DNA from 3 places in the Pseudooceanicola sp. NS-SX9 genome. Region 1 is predicted to be linked to each of the others. Evidence: riboswitches for the same ligand, from Rfam matches in the RefSeq annotation. Region 1 holds a riboswitch; each other region holds the start of a gene.
The links. Region 1 has a riboswitch for thiamine pyrophosphate ahead of thiC (phosphomethylpyrimidine synthase ThiC). Riboswitches for the same ligand answer to the same signal wherever they lie in the genome.

Region 1 (4,700 bases):
CGCGGGATCGCGGCCAAAGGCGGCCATCCGGCCCTTGACGTCCTTGTAGAAGGCCTGCGCGGCCTCGTTGGTGTCATGGGCGGAAAAGATCGCCTCGGCGGTGCGGGCCGCCAGCTGCATCCCCGGCACCGAGGCCCCCGCCTGAACCAGCACCGGCCGCCCCTGAGGCGAGCGCGGCACGTTGAGCGGCCCGCGCACCCGGAAATGCGCGCCCTTGTGGTCCAGCAGATGCACCTTGCCGGGATCGAGGTAACGCCCGCCCGCGCGGTCATCCAGAAAGGCGTCGTCCTCCAGCGTGTCCCAAAGGCCGGTCACCACATCGACGAATTCCTCGGCCCTGGCATAGCGGTCGGCATGCAGCGCCTGTGCATCGAGGCCATAGTTCATCCCCGCGAAGGGATCCGAGGATGTCACCATGTTCCACCCCGCCCGCCCCTGCGACAGCCGGTCAAGCGAGGCATAGAGGCGGGCGACGTTGTAGGGCTCGTTGAAGCTGGTCGAGGCGGTGGCGATCAGCCCGATGTTGCGGGTCACCATCGACAGCGCCGACAGCAGGGTGATCGGCTCGAACGGGCGGATGCCGTTATGGGCGGCGATGGCCGACAGATGCGGCTTGTTGAAGGGCATGGCGGGCACATCCGCCAGGAAAACCGCATCCATCTTGGCGGCCTCGGCCAGCTGCACCAGTTCCAGATAGTGCGCGACCTCGAACCCGGATGAGGCCTGCGGATCCCGCCAGGCGGCGGGATGCATCCCGGTGAAGGTCAGGAAGGCGTTCAGCTTGATCTGGTCGGGGCGGCGCATCGGAGGGCTCGGGCATTGAGGAGGTTACCCGCACCCTAGGAGCGTGACGCCCCCCGGACAAGGACCAGGGGACTGCAGGCCGCCCCTTCCCGCGGGACAGCCTGCCGCGACTGCCCGGCGCGGTGGCAGGGGCCGTCACGGCCCGGGGGAAGGCCCCATTGGTCCCGGGACCTCAGTGCGGGCGGGCGGCCTGGGCCAGATGGGCCTCGGCCTCGGGGTCGATCCCCAGACTGTCGGCGTCAAGCCCCGCCATCGGATCGGCATAGACCGCCATGTCCAGCTGCCCCTCGCTTTTCGCCACGATGGTCGAGACCACCGCATCCCCCGAGATGTTCACCGCCGTGCGGATCATGTCCATCAGCCGGTCGACCCCCAGGATCAGCGCGATCCCCTCGATCGGCAGGCCGACCTGGTTCAGCACCATGGTCAGCATGACCAGCCCCACCCCCGGCACGCCCGCCGTCCCGATCGAGGCCAGCACCGCCATGACGATCACCGTCAGATAGCCGCTGACGCCCAGATCGATGCCATAGACATTGGCCAGAAAGACCGTGGCGACGCCCTGCATGATCGCGGTGCCGTCCATGTTGATCGTCGCACCGAAGGGCACGGTGAACGAGGCCACGCCATTGCTGACCCCGATCCGTTCGGTGACGCAGCGCAGGGTGACGGGGATCGTGGCGTTCGACGAGGCGGTCGAGAAGGCAAAGACCTGCGCCGGGCGCATCTTGCGCAGGAACACCGCCGGGCTGAGGCCCGACAGCCCCTTCAGGAACAGCATCAGCGTCCCGAAGAGATGCAGCAGCAGCGCCCCCACCAGCACCAGCACATAGGTCAGCACCGGCAGGAACAGCCCGATGCCCTGTTCGGTGAAAGTCTTGGTGATCAGGCAGAAGACGCCGATGGGCGCAAAGGCCATGACGATCTGCACCACCTTCATCATCAGCTCGTTCAGGTATTCGCAGGCCTCGACGAAGGGTTTCGAACGGTCCCCCAGCATCAGTGCCGCCACCCCCAGGATGATGGTGTAGAAGATGATCTGCAGCATCTCGCCATTGGCGAAGGCCGCCACCGGGTTCCTCGGCACGATGGCCGCGAACGTGTCCCAGACCGAGGGCGCGGCCTTGCCCGCGACCCCCGCCGTCTCGACGCCCGACATCTCGAAGCCGCGGCCCGGCCCGACGATCAGCGCGATGACGATGGCAACCGCGATCGCCGTGGCGGTGGTCAGCAGGTACAGCACAAAGGACTTGCCCCCCACGCGCCCCAGCACCCGCACATCGCCGATCCCCGCCACCCCGCAGATCAGCGAGAAGAACACCAGCGGCACCACCAGCATCGACAGCGCATTGACGAACATCTTGCCCACCATGGCGAACAGCCCGCCGATGATGGTCTGGTTGACAAAGCCGATCTGCAGCTGGTTCAGGATCACCCCCAGCACCAGCCCCGCCCCCATGCCGATCATCACCTGTGTCGTCAGCGACATGCGGTCCGCTTTTCCGGAAAGTTCTGCCATGCTCATCCTCCTGATCCGGGCTGTGCGACGGGTGGCGCCCCGGCCGCCCCAAAAGTGACTTAGCGTCAATCCTGCGCAGGTCACGGGCCCGTGTCTTCCGGTTTCGCCCGAAATGCCTGCCCCCTGCCGCGATTCCGGGCCGGGGTGCCGCCGGTTTCGGCACCCCGGCCCGCTTGACAGCCGCCCTGCCCCCGCCGATAACACCCCCACGTCAGGGGAGTCCCGCCTAGGGGACTGAGAGGCTGACAGGGGGAAACCCCGGTGACGCGACCCTTTGAACCTGACCCAGTTGATGCTGGCGTAGGAAGACCGAAGGGCATTTCCGCATTCTCTGTGAACCAGGGGCGGTCCTTTCGGGCCGCAAGGGCCCAGTCGCGCAGGCACCGGGTCCCCATGGCCCCTTTCTGCCAATAGTCTCAATCGGGTCTCTGAAAAGGAGACCGATATGAAAGACACCGTTCCCGCCATCACCACCGGCGGCCTGCCCGCCTCGCGCAAGGTCTATGTCGAAGGCGGCAGCCACCAGATCCGCGTGCCCATGCGCGAGATCGCCGTGACCGGCGAGGCGCCACTGACCGTCTACGACGCCTCGGGGCCCTATACCGATCCCGCCGCCGCCATCGACATCGCCCGGGGCCTGCCGCAGGTCCGCGGCGGCTGGCTGCAGGCGCAGGGCCATGTCGAGGCCTACACGGGCCGCACCGTCACCGAGGCCGACAACGGCTTTGCCACCGGCGCCCGGCTGACCCCCGCCTTCCCCGAGGCCCGCACCGTGCTGCGCGCAACCGAGGGCCGCGCCGTCACCCAGCTGGCCTATGCCCGCGCCGGCATCATCACCCCCGAGATGGAATTCGTCGCCATCCGCGAGAACGAGGGCCGCGCCGCCTCGGCCGGCCCCCGCGACGGCGAGGCCTTCGGCGCCGACCTGCCCGATCTGGTCACCCCCGAATTCGTCCGCCGCGAGATCGCCGAAGGCCGCGCCATCATCCCCGCCAACATCAACCACCGGGAGCTTGAGCCGATGATCATCGGCCGCAACTTCAAGGTGAAGATCAACGCCAATATCGGCAATTCGGCCGTGACCTCCAGCATGGAGGAAGAGGTCGAAAAGATGGTCTGGGCGATCCGCTGGGGCGCCGACACGGTGATGGACCTCTCGACGGGTCGCAACATCCACAACATCCGCGACTGGATCATCCGCAACGCCCCCGTGCCGATCGGCACGGTGCCGCTTTACCAGGCGCTGGAAAAGGTCGGCGGCGTGGCCGAGGACCTGACCTGGGAGGTCTTCCGCGACACGCTGATCGAACAGGCCGAACAGGGGGTGGACTATTTCACCATCCACGCCGGGCTGCGCCTGCACATGATCCCGATGACCGCCCGGCGCGTCACCGGCATCGTCTCGCGCGGGGGGTCGATCATGGCGAAATGGTGCCTGCACCACCACCGCGAAAGCTTCCTCTACGAGCATTTCGAGGAGATCTGCGAGATCTGCCGCCGCTACGACGTCAGCTTCTCGCTGGGGGACGGGCTGCGCCCCGGCTCCATCGCCGATGCCAATGACGAGGCCCAGTTCGCCGAGCTGCGCACCCTGGGCGAACTGACGCAGATCGCCTGGGCAAGGGACTGCCAGGTGATGATCGAGGGCCCCGGCCATGTGCCGATGCACAAGATCAAGGCCAACATGGACGAGCAGTTGAAACACTGCCACGAGGCGCCCTTCTATACGCTCGGCCCGCTCACCACCGACATCGCGCCGGGCTATGACCACATCACCAGCGCCATCGGCGCGGCGATGATCGGCTGGTTCGGCACCGCGATGCTGTGCTACGTGACGCCCAAGGAACACCTTGGCCTGCCAGACCGCGACGACGTTAAAACGGGCGTTATAACGTACAAGCTGGCCGCCCATGCCGCCGATCTGGCCAAGGGGCATCCGGGCGCGCAGCGCCGCGACGACGCCCTGTCGCGCGCGCGGTTCGAATTCCGCTGGGAAGACCAGTTCAACCTTGGCCTCGACCCCGACACCGCCCGCGAAATGCATGACGAGACCATGCCCGCCGAGGCCCACAAGGTCGCGCATTTCTGCTCCATGTGCGGGCCCAAGTTCTGCTCGATGCGGATCAGCCACGACATCCGCGCCGAGGCCGCCAAGCAGCAGGGCCTGCAGGAGATGGCCGGCAAGTTCCGCGAGGCAGGGGAACTCTATATCCCGGCCGGGGCGGAATGATGCATTCGGTGCTGGGATCGGGGGTGGCTGCGCTCTGCGCGGCCACGGCCCTGACCGATGCGGGGCTGGCGGTCGAACTGATCGCCCCCGAAGACGCGCCGCCCCCCGCCTCGCGGCTGGCGGGGGGGATGCTGGCGCCCTATTGCG
Region 2 (4,700 bases), 1.5 Mb from region 1:
GGGTTTCCCGGTCGGGGGATCCGAACAGGGTGATGACCCCCAGATCGCCCATCGACAGCGCCGCCGCAAGGCCCGCGCAAAAGCCCAGCGCCGGGCGCAGGCGCGGCAGGATCAGCCAGCGCAGGCGGGCTGTGCCCCGCAGGCCCAGCTGGTCGGCCAGACGGCCATGGTCGCTTTCGGCACGGGCATAGGCGGGGGCCAGGATGCGCAGGCAGAAGGGCGTGGCCATCAGCGTGTTGACCAGCAGCACCATCGGCAGCGCCAGCCGCACCGGCGCGATCACCGGGTTCAAGATCAGGAACCAGCCGGTGCCCAGCACCAGCGGCGACAGCGCCAGTGGCAGAAGGCCGATGCCCTGGATGGTCCGCGACATGCCCGCCGCCAGCGCCAGGCACAGCCCGCAGGTCAGCGCCGCCGATCCCAGCGCCACGACGATGGAATTCAGCGCCGCCGCCCAGAGCGTTCCCGGCAGTTGCGCCATCCCCGGCAGGCCTGCCGCCACCAGCGCCAGCATCGGCCCCAGCAGGAAGGCCCCCGACAGGATCAGCACCAGCGCATCCGCGCCGCGCCGCCAGCCTATGGGAGCATCCAGGCGCGGCAGGCTGCGGCCCAGACCCGCGCCGCTGCCGTCCGTGCGCGTCACCAGCAGCGCCAGCACCGCGGCAGCCGCCACCAGCGCCGTCTGCAACAGGGCCAGCACCGCCGCCCGGCCCAGGTCGAAATCGAAGGTGAAGGCCTGGAAGATCGCCAGTTCCACCGTGGTGGCGCGGGGGCCTCCGCCGAGGATCAGCGCCACGGCAAAGCTGGCAAGGCAGATGGCAAAGATCGCCGCCAGCGCCCCCGGCACCACCTGGCGCAGCATCGGCACCTCAAGCAGGCGGAAGGTGGCGGCGGGCGGCAGGTTCAGCTGGGCGGCCAGGCGAAAGCGTTCCGCCGGGATCGCTTGCCAGCCCTGCAAGAGCATCCGCGTCGCCAGCGGCATGTTGAAGAAGACATGCGCCAGCACCACCCCATGCAGCCCGTAGATCCGCCAGGGGCCCAGCCCCAGATGCGCCAGCGCCGTGTTCAGCAGGCCACGTGCCCCGAAGACCGCCAGCAACCCCATGACCGCGACGATCACCGGCAGGATGAAGGGCGCGCCCGTCAGCGCGATGAACAGGCGCCGCCCGGCAAAGCGCCGACGCGCCAGGGCCCGCGCCACCGGCAGGGCAAGCGCCACGGAACAAACCGAGGACAACGCCGCCTGCACCAGGGTGAAGCGCAGCGCCGCCCAGTCGGCGGGCCCCGGCAGGCTGCCACCGCCCGCCCGGATCAGGATCGCGGCCAGGGGCGCGAACAGCACCAGCAGGACCAGACCTGCGGCACTGCCCGCGAGGCCCTGCCTCAGCGCGACAGGGCGGTGCGCCATTCTTCAAGGGCGGGGGCGCGGGCGGCCTCGGCCTCGGGCGGGGTCATCAGCAGGGCCTTGTCGGCGGGCACGATCTGGTCGAAAGCCGCAGGCAGGGGCTGGGCGGGCTTGATCACCGGGTACATCCAGTTGGTTTCCGGCAGCAGCGCCTGCACCTTGTCGGACACCAGGAACTGAAGGAACTCTTGCGCCAGCTTCGGCTGGGCGGCGGTCCTGGTCATCGCGGCGACCTCGACCTGCATGTAGTTGCCTTCCTCGAAGGGCAGAGCGACCTTGCTGTCGTCCTTTTCCGCGATCACGTGATAGGCGGGCGAGGTGGTGTAGGAGAGCACCAGATCGGCCTCGCCCTTGAGGAACATGCCATAGGCCTCGGACCAGCCAGGGGTGACGGTGACGATGTTGTGGGCAAGCGCCTTCCAGATCTCGGGGGCCTGGTCGCCATAGGCCTTCTTGATCCACAGCAGAAGGCCCAGCCCGGGGGTCGAGCTGCGGGGATCCTCGATCACGATCTTGGCGTTGCTGGCGGCGAGGTCCTTGAAGGATTTCGGTTTCGGACCGTCGGCATTGCCCACGAAGGCGAAATAGCCCCAGTCGAAGGGCACGAAGGTGTCGTCGTCCCATGTGACGGGCAGGTCGTAGGTGGCCGTCACGCCCGAGGGGGCGAAGAGGCCGGTGCCCCTGGCCTGCGCGGTCAGCGACGTATCAAGGCCCACCACCACGTCGGCCTTGCTGCGCGCGCCTTCCAGCCGCAGCCGGGACAAGAGCGCCGCGCCGTCGCCCGCGGTGGTGAAGACCACGTCGCAGCCGCACTGGGCCTCGAAGGCCTTTTCGATCGCCGGGCCCGGACCCCAGTCCGAGCTGAAGCTGTCGTAGGTATAGACGTTGAGCACGGGCGTCTGGGCCGCGGCTTGGCTCGCCAGCAGGCAACCCGTGGCAAGTACGAGATGCTTCCACATGGCATCACTTCCTTTTGCGACGGGCGGAGACAGAATGGCGGCATGGTGCCGGACCTTCCCTCCGCCGGTTCTAACCGGATCAGGTTCAACGGGTTCGCGGTATGCATCTCAGCCCGAAGGCTCCCCGAGGTGGGGCGGACAGTAGGGGGCGGGCGGGGGCTGCGCAAGGTGGAGGGCGCCTCCGGCGGGCATATTTGGAGAAAGATGAAAGGCTGGGCAGAGGGGCGCGCGGGGCGTGGTGTCGAGGTCGGCTGTGCAATTGCGCAAGGGGCGGGGATCGGGTAACCGGGACGTGAATGTTGCCCCCGGGGAGGTCCGCCCATGTCCATGAATACCTTCGGTCATCTCTTCCGTATCACCACCTGGGGCGAAAGCCACGGGCCGGCGCTTGGCGCGACGGTGGATGGCGTGCCGCCGGGCGTGGACCTGGACCCCGAGCTGCTGCAGTACTGGCTGGACCGCCGCAAGCCCGGCCAGTCGAAATACACCACCCAGCGGCGCGAGCCCGACGAGGTGGAGATCCTGTCGGGCACCTTCGAGGGCAAGACCACCGGCACCCCGGTGCAGCTGATGATCCGCAACACCGACCAGCGGTCGAAGGATTACGGCGACATTGCCGAAAAGTTCCGCCCCGGCCATGCCGACATCACCTACTGGCTGAAATACGGCATCCGGGATTATCGCGGTGGCGGGCGGTCCTCGGCACGTGAAACCGCGGCGCGGGTCGCGGCGGGCGGGCTGGCGCGGGCGGTGCTGGGGGTGCTGGCGCCCTCGGTCGAGATCCGGGGCTACATGACGCAGATCGGGCCGCATGGCATCGACCGCAGCGCCTTTGATGCGGCCGAGATCGAAAAGAACCCCTTCTGGTGCCCCGATGCGGGTGCAGCCGAGAGCTGGGCCGGTTACCTGGACGATCTACGCAAGTCCGGCAATTCCGTCGGCGCCGTGGTCGAGGTGGTCGCCAAGGGCGTGCCTGCCGGTCTGGGCGCGCCGATCTATGGCAAGCTGGACACCGATCTGGCCGCCGCGATGATGTCGATCAACGCCGTCAAGGGCGTCGAGATCGGCGAGGGCATGAATGCCGCCTGCCTGACCGGCGAGGAAAACGCCGACGAGATCTTCCCCGGCAATGACGGCCAGCCGGTCTATTCCTCGAACCATGCGGGGGGGATCCTGGGCGGGATTTCCACCGGTCAGGAGATCGTCGTGCGCTTCGCGGTCAAGCCGACGTCCTCGATCCTGAAGACCCGCCAGACCATCACCAAGGACGGCCAGGCGACCGAGATCATCACCAAGGGTCGCCACGACCCCTGCGTCGGCATCCGCGCGGTGCCGGTCGCCGAGGCGATGATGGCCTGCGTGATCCTGGACCACCTGCTGCTGCACCGGGGCCAGATCGGGGATGCGGGCGGAAAGATCGGCTGAGATGCTCTCGATCCTGTCGATCACCTTCCCGATCTTCGCCATCGTCGGCCTGGGCTATGTGCTGACGTATCTGAAGGTCTTCGACAGGATCCAGCTTTCGGCGCTTGGCAATTTCGTCATGCTGCTGGCGCTGCCGCTGTTGCTGTTCCATGCCACCGCCACCCAGTCCTTCGGGCAGCTGGTCGATCCGGGTTTCCTGCTGACGCTGGTCTGCGCGGGCCTATGCACCCAGGCACTGATCTGGATCCTGCTGCGGCTGCGGGGACTGGGGCCGGGGCGGCGCGCGGTGGGGGTGCTGGGGTCGGCGACGCCGAATTCGGCCTTCCTGGCCTTCCCGATGATGTCGATGATCTTTCCCGATCAGGCCCCGTCGGTGCTGGCGATGTGCCTGCTGAACGAGAATTTCGTGCTGAACCCCATCGGGCTGATGTTGGTCGAGGCGGCGCGGCCGCGCGACAGCGCGCCGGTGTGGAAACGCGCCCTGCAGCTGGTCCTGTCGGTGCTGAGGCGACCGATGATCCTTGGGCTGATCCTGGGCGCGCTGTGGTCGGTGCTGGGGCTGCCGCTGCCGCCGGTGATCGAGCATCCGATCGACCTGATTTCCCGCACGGCCTCGCCGCTGGCGCTGTTCTTCATGGGCGGCACGCTGGTCGGCCTGCCGATCCGCGGCAACATCCGGCTGGCTTCGGTGATCACGGCGTTCAAGCTGGTGGTGCATCCGGCCATTGCCTTCGGATTGATCAGCCTGTTCGCACTGCTGGGCTGGCCCGGCCCCGCCAGCCCACAGATGGCCACCGCGCTGATCCTGTCGACCGCGATGCCGGTCTTCGGGGTCTTCCCCCTGCTGTCGCAGGGATCCGGCCATGAAGGCGCCGCCGCCCTGACCGTGATGATCTGCACCCTGAGCGCCT
Region 3 (4,700 bases), 270 kb from region 1:
CAGGCCCATGCCCAGCTGCGTGGCCAGCGCCGACGACAGCGTGCAGCCGGTGCCATGGGTGTTCCTGGTGGCGATGCGCGTCCCGGGCAGGGTCAGCTGCGCCTGCTCGGTGACCAGCAGATCGGGGCTGAGCGCGCCGGGCAGATGCCCGCCCTTCAGCAGCACCGCGCGCGGACCAAGGGCCAGCAGGGCGCGGGCTTGAGCCTCCATCTGGGCGCTTTCGGTGGCCTCGGGCTGGCCCAGCAGGTCGGCGGCCTCGGGCAGGTTGGGGGTGATGACGGTGGCCTTGGGCAGCAGATGGTCGCGCAGCGCCGCCACCGCTTCGGCGGCCAGAAGGCGGTCGCCGCCCTTGGCGACCATCACCGGATCCAGCACCACCGGACAGTCGAGGCCATCCAGCAGGTCCGCCACCAGCTGCACGATTTCGGGGGTGCCCAGCATCCCGATCTTGACCGCATCGATGCGGATGTCGTCGCGGATCGCCTGCATCTGGGCGCGGATCATCGCCGGATCGGTCAGTGCCACGCCGGTGACGCTCCGGGTGTTCTGCGCGGTCAGCGCGGTGATCACGCTCATGGCATAGCCGCCATTGGCGCTGATCGCCTTGATGTCGGCCTGGATGCCCGCGCCCCCCGAAGGGTCCGAGCCCGCGATGGTCAGGATGTTGGGGATCATGCGGCGCTCCATGCGTGCAGAAGGGTTTCGGTGGCGGCCCCCATGTCGGGCGCCCGCGCGATGGCCGAGACGACGGCCATGCCCGCGCAGCCCATCGCCTTCAGCGGCCCGGCATCGGCGGCGGTGATGCCGCCGATGGCCAGGCAGGGCAACGGCGCGGCCGCAACGATGCGTGCCAGACCCGCATGGCCCAGGGGCTGGGCATGGTCGGGCTTGCTGGCGGTCGCGTAGACCGGGCCCACGCCCAGGTAATCGACGCAGTCGACGGGGATGGCCGCCAGCTGGGGTTCGGTTTCCACCGACAGGCCCAGGATCATCTCGGGGCCGATCAGATCGCGGATGCGGGCCGGGTCGCCGTCGCTCTGGCCGACATGCAGCCCGTCGGCGCCGATTGCCAGCGCCACGTCGATGCGGTCGTTCAGGATCAGCCGCGCGCCGGTCGGGGCCAGACGCTCGGCCATCTCGCGGGCGAGGCGGGCGAAGGCGGCATCGGGCAGGGTCTTGTCGCGCAGCTGGATCCAGCGGGCCCCGGCGCGCGCGGCCGCTTCGGCCTGGGCCAGCATCGGGCGCGGCGCGCCGGCATCGGTGATGAAGCACAGCGCCGGGATCATGCCGCGACCCCTTCGCTGACGCGCGCCCGCGCCGCCAGATCGGCCGGCGTCAGCGCGTGCAGCGCATCGAGGAACGCCACCTGAAAGCTGCCCGGGCCGCGCGCGGTCTCGGCCGCGATGTCGCCCGCCACGGCATAGGCGGTCAGCGCGCCCAGCGTGCCCTCGAACGGGTCCTGGCCCACGGTGAAGGCCGCCACCACCCCGCTCAGCGCACAGCCCAGGGCGGTGATCTTGGGCATCATCGGATCGCCGTTCGCGACCTCGGCGGTGCGGCGGCCGTCGGTGATGAAATCCACCGGGCCTGTCACCGCCACCACGCAGCCCGACGCCCGCGCCAGCGCCAGGGCTGCGGCGCGGGCGGTCTCGACGCTGTCGGCGGCATCGGCGCCCTTGCCGGCCGCCAGCCCCCCCGCCAGCGCCAGGATTTCCGAGGCATTGCCCCGCACCACCGTGGGCCGCAGCGCCAGCAGCCGGGCGCCCAGATCGCGGCGGAAGGCGGTGGCGCCCACCGCCACCGGATCCAGCACCCAGGGCCTGGCCCGGGCGGTCATCGCGGCGGCGGCTTCCGCCATCGAGATCCCCCAGGCGGGATCCGCCGTGCCGATATTGACGCTGAGCGCCTGCGCCAGGCCCGCGAATTCGGCGGCCTCTTCGCGGGCATGGACCATCGCGGGCGAGGCGCCGATGGCCAGCATCACGTTGGCCATCACGTTCATCGCGACATAGTTGGTGATGTTCTGGACCAGCGGCGCGGTCGCACGCATCCGTTCCAGGGTTGCGGGAAGGTCGGTCATTCGCTCTTTCACTCGCGCATGAGGACCGGCGAGAAAGAGCTGGAGCGGGGCGAGGGGCCGACGATCCTGCGCCTCCCTCCGCCAGCATTATCTGGGTCAGGTTCTAAGGGTACGTCTCAGCCCGTGCGGGCGCCCCTGTCGCAGGATCGGGTGTTTCACAGGGCGGGGGGCGTGTCAAACCCCGGCCGCGGCGGCGTCAGCCCAGGGTCAGGTGCAATGCCGTGTAAAGCGCCGTGGTGACCACGCCCAGCCCCGCCAGAAAGCCCAGGTTCGGCCCGCAGACGATGCGCGCCAGCGGCAGATCGAAGCTGCGCGTCGCGATCGAGACCGAGGCCGAGGCGACCGACAGCGCCATGCCGCATTGCCAGCCGAAGAGGATCAGGATGAAGGCGGCCAGGGGCTCCAGCGCGTCGCCCACCCCGGCCAGCAGCGCCACCAGGATGGCGCCGATGACGGTGGAATGCATGCCGCAGATGCCCATCAGGATGCTGCACAGGATCAGCACGCCGAAGATCGCCGGCGCCGGCAGGTCGGCCAGCCCCAGATGGGTCAGCGCGGTCAGGAACCAGGGCGTCTGCGACAGCACCGCCCCCATGGTGATCGAGGCGCCGAACAGCCAGGCGGTGTTGCCAAGCTTGCCCAGCTCTCGCCAGATCCTGTCGCCCGAGGACCGCCGCACGGCCGTATCCTGGCGGGTCAGCCACAGGCCGAAGGCCACCGGGGTCAGCAGGATCACCAGCCCCGTGCCCGACAGCCCCGTGACCGCGTTCAGCACGATCAGCAGTACGGCGGTGCCGATGATCGGCAGCGCCATCTGGCTGACCAGCGACAGCGACGGCCCCAGCCGCAGCGGGTTCCATTCCCGCAGCGACAGCAGCAGCCCGCAGATCGCCAGCAGCGCTCCGCAGCCCAGCCCCAGCCACAGCGGCACGCTGGGCAGGTGGCTGCTGGCAAAGCCCGCCCCCAGCGAGAACGGCGTCCACAGCAGCGCCAGCCCGACGCCGCGCATGGCGACCAGGCCCGCGCGCTGGCGGGCGCCGTCTCCGGTCAGGGTCTGGAAGGGCGGGGCGAGGGCGATGAAGGCGCCCACCGTCATCACCGCGCCGATGGCATGGGCGGCGATCAGCGTGGCGCCGGGGCGCTGGTGGTCAGGCATGGCGCTGACGCGCTCGGTCACGCGGTTCAACGCGCCGCCCTGCTCGATCATCACGGAAATCAGGGTGATCGCCGGGAAAAAGCCCATGAACAGCAGCACCGTGTCCAGCCCCCTGGCCACTGCTGCCAGCGGCGCCCCCGTAGCCAGCGCCAGCGCCATCACCGCCGAGCCGATGACCACGATCACCCGCGTCGGCTTCTGTGCCTGCCCGGCCGTCATCGCCAGATACAGCGCGAACAGCCCCATCGCTGCCAGCCGGACATGGGGATCGGGCCACAGGATGTTCTGCACGGTCTGCAGCCACAGCAGCAGGGCGACGAGGGGAATGGCACGGCGCCGAAGGCGGGTCGCGGCGGACAGGGGATGGGACATCGGACCGGATACACGAAAGGGCGCGGGGAGGGCGCGGAAACTGCGCGGACCCAACGCCCGTCCACCGCCGGTGTCAATTGCTGCGCTGCGGCATACCCGTCTGTTCCCCGCTGCCCCGCAGGCCCCGCGGCATAGTTTCGCAGCAGTTCGGGGACAGCCCAGCAATTTCGGGGCGCGGCTTTCTAGGGTGTTGTTATCCCTATTCTTTCCTGTTGCGCTCAGGGGAACATCGGTGCCCTTAAGGCCGGGCGGTGCAGACTCGGTCCCGGGGATGTGCCACCAAAACAGGCACCCCGGTTGCCGGGATTTCAAGGCTACCGTCCATGTGATGCCCAAGGGATAGGCAATGGCCTGACCGAAAAGTCAAAAAATGCACCAATGCGGGAAAAGTCCCGCAGCGGGCCGTGAATTTCCGTCGCCTCGGCGCGAGGGCACGCCAAGGCTGGCGTCACAGGACAGGGAGAAAAAAGATGTTCCGTACTCAACTTGCCTCGGCTGCGGCGCTTCTGGCGATGGCGGCTCCGCTGGCGGCGCAGGATCTGACCAAGGTGACCTTCGGCACCAACTGGGTGGCCGAGGCCGAACATGGCGGCTTCTACCAGGCTGTCGTCGATGGCACCTACAAGGCCTGCGGCCTTGACGTGACGATCCTGCCGGGCGGGCCGCAGGTCAACAACCAGGCGCTGCTGCTGGCGGGCAAGATCGACTTCTACATGGGTTCGACCCTGGGGGCCTTCTTCGGGGTGGAACAGGACCTGCCGCTGGTGGATGTGGCGGCGCTGTTCCAGAAGGATCCGCAGGTGCTGCTGACCCATCCGGGCAAGGTGAAGACCTTCGAGGATCTGAAGCCGCTGAAGATGATCGTGGCGGATGCCACGCCCTATTACAGCTGGCTCAAGGCGGCCTACGGCTTCACCGATGAACAGCGCCAGACCTATACCTTCAACTCGGCCCCCTTCATCGTCGACGAGAATTCCGCCCAGCAGGGCTATGTCTCGTCCGAGCCGTTCTCGATCGAACAGCAGACCGGCTGGAAACCCGATGTCTGGCTGCTGGCCGACCACGGCTATACCGCCTATGCGACGACGATCC

Region 2: another riboswitch for thiamine pyrophosphate. It lies ahead of thiB (thiamine ABC transporter substrate binding subunit); the one in region 1 lies ahead of thiC (phosphomethylpyrimidine synthase ThiC).
Region 3: another riboswitch for thiamine pyrophosphate. It lies ahead of thiM (hydroxyethylthiazole kinase); the one in region 1 lies ahead of thiC (phosphomethylpyrimidine synthase ThiC).

What each region holds. Positions count from the first base shown of each region.
Region 1 is NZ_CM170818.1:2,344,966-2,349,665, forward strand. It holds gene AC2ITM_RS11175 (LLM class flavin-dependent oxidoreductase) at 1-804, opposite strand, end outside; gene AC2ITM_RS11180 (dicarboxylate/amino acid:cation symporter) at 977-2,323, opposite strand; TPP riboswitch at 2,527-2,647, shown strand; gene thiC (phosphomethylpyrimidine synthase ThiC) at 2,769-4,553, shown strand; gene AC2ITM_RS11190 (FAD-dependent oxidoreductase) at 4,553-4,700, shown strand, end outside.
Region 2 is NZ_CM170818.1:255,051-259,750, reverse strand. It holds gene AC2ITM_RS01230 (thiamine/thiamine pyrophosphate ABC transporter permease ThiP) at 1-1,408, opposite strand, end outside; gene thiB (thiamine ABC transporter substrate binding subunit) at 1,384-2,364, opposite strand; TPP riboswitch at 2,404-2,501, opposite strand; gene aroC (chorismate synthase) at 2,686-3,789, shown strand; gene AC2ITM_RS01215 (AEC family transporter) at 3,791-4,700, shown strand, end outside.
Region 3 is NZ_CM170818.1:2,615,769-2,620,468, reverse strand. It holds gene thiD (bifunctional hydroxymethylpyrimidine kinase/phosphomethylpyrimidine kinase) at 1-675, opposite strand, end outside; gene thiE (thiamine phosphate synthase) at 672-1,286, opposite strand; gene thiM (hydroxyethylthiazole kinase) at 1,283-2,080, opposite strand; TPP riboswitch at 2,137-2,227, opposite strand; gene AC2ITM_RS12370 (hypothetical protein) at 2,277-3,608, opposite strand; gene AC2ITM_RS12365 (ABC transporter substrate-binding protein) at 4,079-4,700, shown strand, end outside.